DNA from 2 places in the Candidatus Merdisoma sp. JLR.KK011 genome. Region 1 is predicted to be linked to the other one. Evidence: a T-box and tRNA genes for the amino acid it is inferred to sense, from the RefSeq annotation. Region 1 holds a T-box; the other holds one or more tRNA genes.
What was found. The T-box of region 1 lies ahead of pheS (phenylalanine--tRNA ligase subunit alpha). A T-box ahead of a tRNA ligase gene usually reads a tRNA of that ligase, here a tRNA-Phe.
Positions count from the first base shown of each region.

Region 1 (3,408 bases):
CAAAGAGCATGGTTTTTACGTTGTCGGTGATCATGGAATTCTCTCCGCCCATGATTCCGGCAATACCGATTGCTTTCTCTCCGTCGCAGATCATCAGCACAGAATCGTCCATGGTCCGCTCCTGGCCGTCTAAGGTGACGAATTTTTCATTTTTTTCTGCACGGCGCACCAGGATCTGATTCCCTGCAATGGTATCCAGATCGTAGGCGTGCATGGGCTGTCCGTATTCCTCCATCACGTAGTTGGTAATGTCTACGATGTTGTTGATGGGGCGGATTCCGTTTACTGCCAGACGGCGCTGCATCCACTTCGGTGAGGGTGCAAGCTTGATGTTCTTTACGACCCTGGCGCAGTAACGGGGGCAGAGATCCGCATCCTTTACATCGACCCGGATATAGTCGTTTACATCGCCGCCGGAGCCCTTTACCCTTACCTTGGGGGGAATGAAGGGCTTGCGGAAGGTAGCCGCCGCTTCTCTGGCAATGCCGATGACGCTGTAGCAGTCTACCCGGTTGGAGGTAACCTCGTACTCGAAGATCACATCATCAAGGCCAAGGGCTTTGATGGCGCTCTCTCCTACCGTCACATCCTGAGGGAAAATGTAGATGCCGTTCTCCGGGGCCTCCGGGAACAGCTCCCGGGTCTGGCCCAGCTCCTCGATGGAGCACATCATGCCGTTTGACTCTACGCCGCGCAGCTTGCCTTTTTTGATCTTGATGCCCCCCGGCGTCATTTTTCCGTCGTGGCCGCCTGCCACACGGCCGCCGTCCAGAACTACCGGGACTTTCTGGCCTTCCTCTACGTTGGGGGCGCCTGTTACGATCTGAACCGGAGCTTCCCCTCCTATATCCACCTGGCATACCACCAGCTTATCTGCGTCCGGATGGCGCTCTATCTTTAAAATCTGTCCGATGATGATGTGTTCCAGATCCGCATCCAGGGCTCGATAACCCTCCACTTTTGTTCCGGAAAGGGTCATTGCATCGGTGTATTCCTGTGCCGTCACGTCCAGATCCGGCACGTATGCTTTAATCCATGATAATGATGTATCCATACTCATATCTCCTATTTAAAGTTCCGTAATATCCCTCAAAGTACACGGGTATGAAATCAATTTCCAGCCGCACAAAATATGCGTCTGTAAATCGATTTGTGCACTTTGAAGGATATTGCTGTTTAAAGTTCTACAATATCCCAGGGTACTACTGCTTAAAATTGTCCTAAAAACCGTATATCGTTTTCATACAGGAGCCTCATATCGTCAATCTCGTATTTCAGCAGTGCGATACGCTCCAGCCCTACGCCGAAAGCGAAACCTGTGTACTGCTCGGGATCGATGCCGCACATCTCCAGTACGTGTGGATGCACCATGCCGCAGCCCAGGATCTCGATCCAGCCGCTTCCCTTGCAGAACCGGCAGCCTTTGCCGCCGCATTTGAAGCAGCTTACATCTACCTCGGCGCTTGGCTCCGTAAAGGGGAAGTGATGGGGACGGAATTTGGTCTTGGTCTCCGGCCCGAAAAGCTCCTTGGCAAATTCCTCCAAGGTTCCCTTTAGGTCTGCAAAGGTGATATTTTTATCTACCACCAGGCCCTCGATCTGATGGAAGGAGGGGGAATGCGTGGCATCCACCTCATCGGAACGGAACACCCGCCCCGGGGCGATCATGCGGATGGGAAGCTTTCCCTGTTCCATCACCCGGGCCTGGCATGGCGAGGTCTGGGTGCGCAGTACGATTTCCTTGTTGATGTAGAAGGTATCCTGCTCATCCTTGGCCGGATGGCCCTCAGGAATGTTCAATTTTTCAAAGTTGTAGAGATCATACTCAATCTCCGGGCCTTCCACTACCTCGTAGCCCATGCCGATGAAGATACGCTCTACCTCTTCTAAGGCAATGGTGTTGGGGTGCCGATGGCCGGACTGATTCTTTTTGGCCGGGAGGGTTACATCGATAACCTCGGCTTTCAGCTTTTCTTCCCGGACCAAAGCCTCCATTTTTTTCTTGGCCTGCTCCAGGACATGCTCGATTTCCTCACGTGTTTCGTTGACCAGCTGGCCTACCTTCGGCCGATCCTCAGGCGCAACGTCCTTCATGCCTTTCAGAACACTTGTTAATTCCCCTTTTTTTCCGAGAACAGCTACGCGTACATCGTTCAGCATGTTCAAATTTTCCGCTGACTGAATCTGCACCATGGCATGTTCACGGATTTTCTGCAGCTTCTCCTTCATTTTACTCTCCTTTATTTGTCCATAAAAATACGCAGAAATAAAATACGTCCCTAAATAGGGACGAAATCATTTCCGCGGTACCACCCTGATTCCTGCTTTTTGCAGGCGCTCATTCTATACGTAACGTGTACAACCCGTCGCCGCCTACTATCTCCTTCAGCGGCGCTGCTCCGGTGGGAAATTCAATGATTTTCTGAACTTGGGACTGCTCTCAGCCGGTGACATTCCCTCTCTGTCAGAAGAAGAATCATCTACTTTGCACCTTCACTGCATTTGATTTTTTCTGCTGGGATTTATTCTATAACAAGTATGGCAGAATTGTCAAGCATTTAATCAAAAGACAGCTGTTTTCCGATCACGCAGCGTTTTCCGCCCTTTCCACCGCCTTCCGGAAGAGAAGAAACCCTGCGGCAAACATCACGGCCAGAATTGCTACTCCGGCCCGGGAAGTATCGAAAAGCTGTGTGGAGATTCCCATCAGCATTGTACCCATAAAAGCCGCGCCCTTGCCGAAGATGTCAAAGAACCCGAAGTACTCCGTCGCTTTTTCCTTGGGCACAATCTTCGCAAAATAGGAGCGGGACAGAGACTGGATCGCCCCCTGGAACACAGCCACCCACACGGCTAGAAACCAGAACTCCCAGGTCTTATCCAGCTGCAGGGCAAACAGCACGACTCCGAAATATCCGATAATCGACACCTGAATCAGCGTCGTGTTTTTCACGCGCTTGGAAAGGAAGCCAAAAAGAACCGAGCATGGAAACGCAACCACCTGCGTCAGCAGCAGCGCAAGTAAAAGGTTTGTATCGCTGATCCCCACATCCTTGCCGTAGGAGGTTGCCATATCAATAATTGTATACACACCGTCAATATAGAAGAAGAATGCAAGGAGAAAGCACCACACAGAAGGCTTCCTGCGAATCTCCGAAAAGATACCGGCCAGACGCCCGAAGCTGTCCCTCACCGGATGAAGGGTGCGCTCTACATAATGCTTTTGTTCATAACTTTTCAGAAGCGGCAGCGTCACCAGAAGCCACCAGGCCCCATTGACAAGAAAGGCTATGGCCATAGCCGTATTTCCGCTGATACCGATGTTCTCCGAAAAAAGCACAAAGACCAGGCTGAAAATAAAGGGAACACAGCTTCCGATGTATCCCCATGCATAGCCCTGGGCCGAAA
Region 1 is NZ_JAYWSZ010000003.1:1,334,488-1,337,895, forward strand. Features, by position in the region: gene pheT (phenylalanine--tRNA ligase subunit beta) at 1-1,054, opposite strand, end outside; gene pheS (phenylalanine--tRNA ligase subunit alpha) at 1,210-2,229, opposite strand; T-box leader at 2,283-2,506, opposite strand; gene VV089_RS07425 (MFS transporter) at 2,585-3,408, opposite strand, start outside.

Region 2 (3,408 bases), on a different contig from region 1:
AGCGGGGCTGTGCGGTTTTACAGATCCGGATAACAGGAGGACTTATCCCTGGGGCAGGGAGGATCATGAGCTGATAGCATTTCATAAGGAAATGATTCGGATTCATAAGGAGAACCAGGCCTGTCGGACGGGTTCGGGGAAGATTGTTCTGGCGCTTCACGGAATTATCGGCATGATCCGGTTTGCCAAGGGCAGCCAGGTTCTTGTTGTGGTCAATAATAACGAGGAAGGACAGAAGGTTTCGGTTCCTGTCTGGATTGGCGAGGTGTTTGACGGGGTCTTGATGGAGCGGCTGATTCTGTCGGTGGAGGACGGTTTCACCACAGAGAACGCCTGCTATCTTGTGTCTGACGGGGCCATTGAGATTTTCCTGCCTCCTTTCTCGGCAGCGGTACTGCGCACGCGCAAGGCGGTAAAGAAAGAGAGCGTGCAGCCGAAAAAGAAAAAAAGAAAATGGTTTGCAAGGAGAAGGCAGTATGTTAAAGGTAGTACTTGGAAAAACAGGAATCGAGGCTCATAAAAACGGTTTCGGAGCGCTGCCGGTTCAGAGAATCGGTATGGAGGATGCAGTGTCCCTTTTAAGAAGAGCCCGCAAAGGCGGTATGAACTTCTTTGATACGGCCAGATTTTATACGGACAGTGAAGAAAAGCTGGGGGAAGCATTCGCCGGAGTAAGGGATCAGATCTATCTTGCAACGAAAACCATGGCTCAGACGGCTGAGGAGTTTTGGAAGGATCTGGAGCTGTCCCTTAAGAATCTTCAGACAGAGTATGTGGATCTGTATCAGTTCCACAATCCGCCTTTTTGCCCGAAGCCGGGAGACGGAAGCGGACTGTATGAGGCTATGCTGGAAGCAAAGGAACAGGGGAAGATCCGCCATATCGGAATTACAAACCACCGTCTTAAGACAGCCCATGAGGCCATTGACAGCGGACTGTATGAAACCCTGCAGTTTCCCTTCTGTTATCTTGCCACAGAGCATGAGCTAAAGCTTGTGGAGAAGTGTAAAAAAGCAGAGATGGGCTTTATTGCCATGAAGGGGCTGTCCGGCGGGCTGTTGACGAATTCTGCCGCTGCCTATGCATTTTTGGCTCAGTTTGATCATGTGCTTCCTATCTGGGGAATTCAAAAGGAAAAGGAGCTTGACGAGTTCCTCTCTTACATAGAGAATCCTCCCGGCATGACGGAGGAGATCAAGGAGCAGATTGCCAGGGACAAGGAAGAGCTGGGGCTTGATTTCTGCCGGGCCTGCGGCTACTGTATGCCCTGCCCTGTGGGGATTGAGATTAATACCTGCGCCAGGATGTCCCAGCTTATCCGGCGCTCGCCCTCAGAGCTTCAGCTGACGCCGGAGGTGCAGGCGAAGATGAAGAAGGTGGAGGAGTGCAGGCATTGCGGCGCATGCAAAAAGAAATGCCCCTTTGGACTGGATACGCCTGCGCTTTTGGAGAAAAATTATGCGGATTACAAAGAAATTCTGGCCGGGCGTGTGAAGCTGTAGAAACTGCCGGGTTTTGAAGCGGCTGCAAAATAGAGCGGCTCCTTTTAAAAATGTTGTAAGACACGGCCGGAAGGCAGGCTGTCAAAAAAATGTTGACAAATAATTAGTAATCGTGTAAAATAACATCTGTTGTGAAAGAGTGTCGCACAACAGATGTTATCTGCCCAGATAGCTCAGTTGGTAGAGCAGAGGACTGAAAATCCTCGTGTCACTGGTTCGATTCCGGTTCTGGGCATTGAAAGTTTCATATTTGTATTATGCGGGTGTAGTTCAATGGTAGAACACCAGCCTTCCAAGCTGGACACGTGGGTTCGATTCCCATCACCCGCTTTATTTTTTTGTAAAAAGCATCGTGCCGGTAATCCTAAGAGGTACATAAACTGACCGGCAGCATTTCTTGAAAAGCGAAAAAAAATCCGCTATAATCAAAAGCAATGGAAGGAAAGGGAGTTTTTTCTATGGCTCAATTTACAAAAAAAGCAATCGTCGAGGCGTTTCTGGAGCTTCTGAACGAGAAGCCGCTGGATAAGATAACGGTAAAGGAGATTGTAGACAGCTGCGGAATCAACCGCAATACCTTTTACTATCATTTTGAGGATATCCGCGCCTTGCTGACCTTTGTGATTGACGGGGAGGTGGAGCGCGTGGCTGCAAAGAACGCAGATGTGCAGTCCTTGGAGGAGGGCTTTATTGAAGCGGCCCGTTTTGCCCTTAGCAACAAACGGGCGATTTACCATATTTACAATTCTGTCAGCCGGGAGGAGCTGGAGCGTTATCTGAACAGCATTGCGCAGGAGGTTGTCAGACGTCTGGCGGAGGGGCTTAGCGTCACCCGGGATGTGCCGGAGCCTGACCGTGAGCTGATCATCGATTTTTATAAATGCGGCCTGTCAGGAATGGTGATGGCCTGGGTGGGAGAAGGTATGAAGGCGGATCCGGAACAGATGATTCGAAGCCTGGGAGCTTTGCTGAAAGGAAGTATTGCGTCGGCCATGGAAAAAGGCCGTCAGAGAGCCGGAAGGAAAAAGCAGTAAAAGCATTGGGGGAGCATGGGCGTTTTAGGCAGATAAGCCCATGTGTCTGAATTTTGGTTAATAGGAAAGCGGTGTATGGATTTCATACACTGCTTTTTGTTTGCCCGTTTCAAGGGAGAGGGCTTTTGACTACAATAGAGATTGTAAAGAGAAGGGAGTGAAAAAAATGACAACTGTTCGGATTGCAAAGGGAGGTTATGCGGCGTCATCTGTGGCTTTTTGTATGGCTGGCATCTTGTTGATTCTTTGTCCGGAGATTTCGGCGGAGGTTATCTGTAAGGGAATTGGTTTTTTGCTGGCAGTGTGCGGAGTGTTTAAAATATGCGGTTATCTGTCGGAGGATTTGTACCGGCTGGCTTTTCAGTTTGACCTGGCGGGAGGGATTCTGGCAGTGATTATCGGAAGTCTGATGATGTTTCGCAGCGGCAGTTTTCTGCGGTTTTTCAATCTGGTCTTGGGCATTATCGTTATGACGGACGGCCTTTTAAAGATCCAGACAGCCATAGACGCCAGACGCTTCGGACTGAAACAGTGGTGGCTGATTGGAGGTGCGGCTGCGTTTGCCAGCATTCTGGGGCTGCTGATTATCATAGACCCCTTCGGAAATGCTGGAATTGCCGGGGCCATAGTGCTTCTGGGAATTACGCTCCTGACGGAAGGGCTGCTGAACTTGTATGTGGCGGTATATACCGTCAAGACAAAAAATCAGCACAGAAAAAAATAAGGACATTGCGGAACTGGAAAACAGCAGTGTTCCTCACAGTGCACAAATCAATTTACAGACACATGGTTCTGTGACTGGAAATTGATTTCCTAAGGTGTAGTGGGAGGAACATTGCGGAACTGGAATGGAGAACGTTATGATTAAATTT
Region 2 is NZ_JAYWSZ010000004.1:1,187,043-1,190,450, forward strand. Features, by position in the region: gene VV089_RS19625 (glycoside hydrolase family 13 protein) at 1-520, shown strand, start outside; gene VV089_RS19630 (aldo/keto reductase) at 477-1,502, shown strand; tRNA gene VV089_RS19635 (tRNA-Phe) at 1,665-1,737, shown strand; tRNA gene VV089_RS19640 (tRNA-Gly) at 1,762-1,832, shown strand; gene VV089_RS19645 (TetR/AcrR family transcriptional regulator) at 1,961-2,536, shown strand; gene VV089_RS19650 (HdeD family acid-resistance protein) at 2,703-3,260, shown strand; gene VV089_RS19655 (efflux RND transporter permease subunit) at 3,397-3,408, shown strand, end outside.
Region 2: it has a tRNA-Phe gene. The T-box ahead of pheS (phenylalanine--tRNA ligase subunit alpha) is inferred to sense a tRNA for this amino acid. The anticodon was not compared.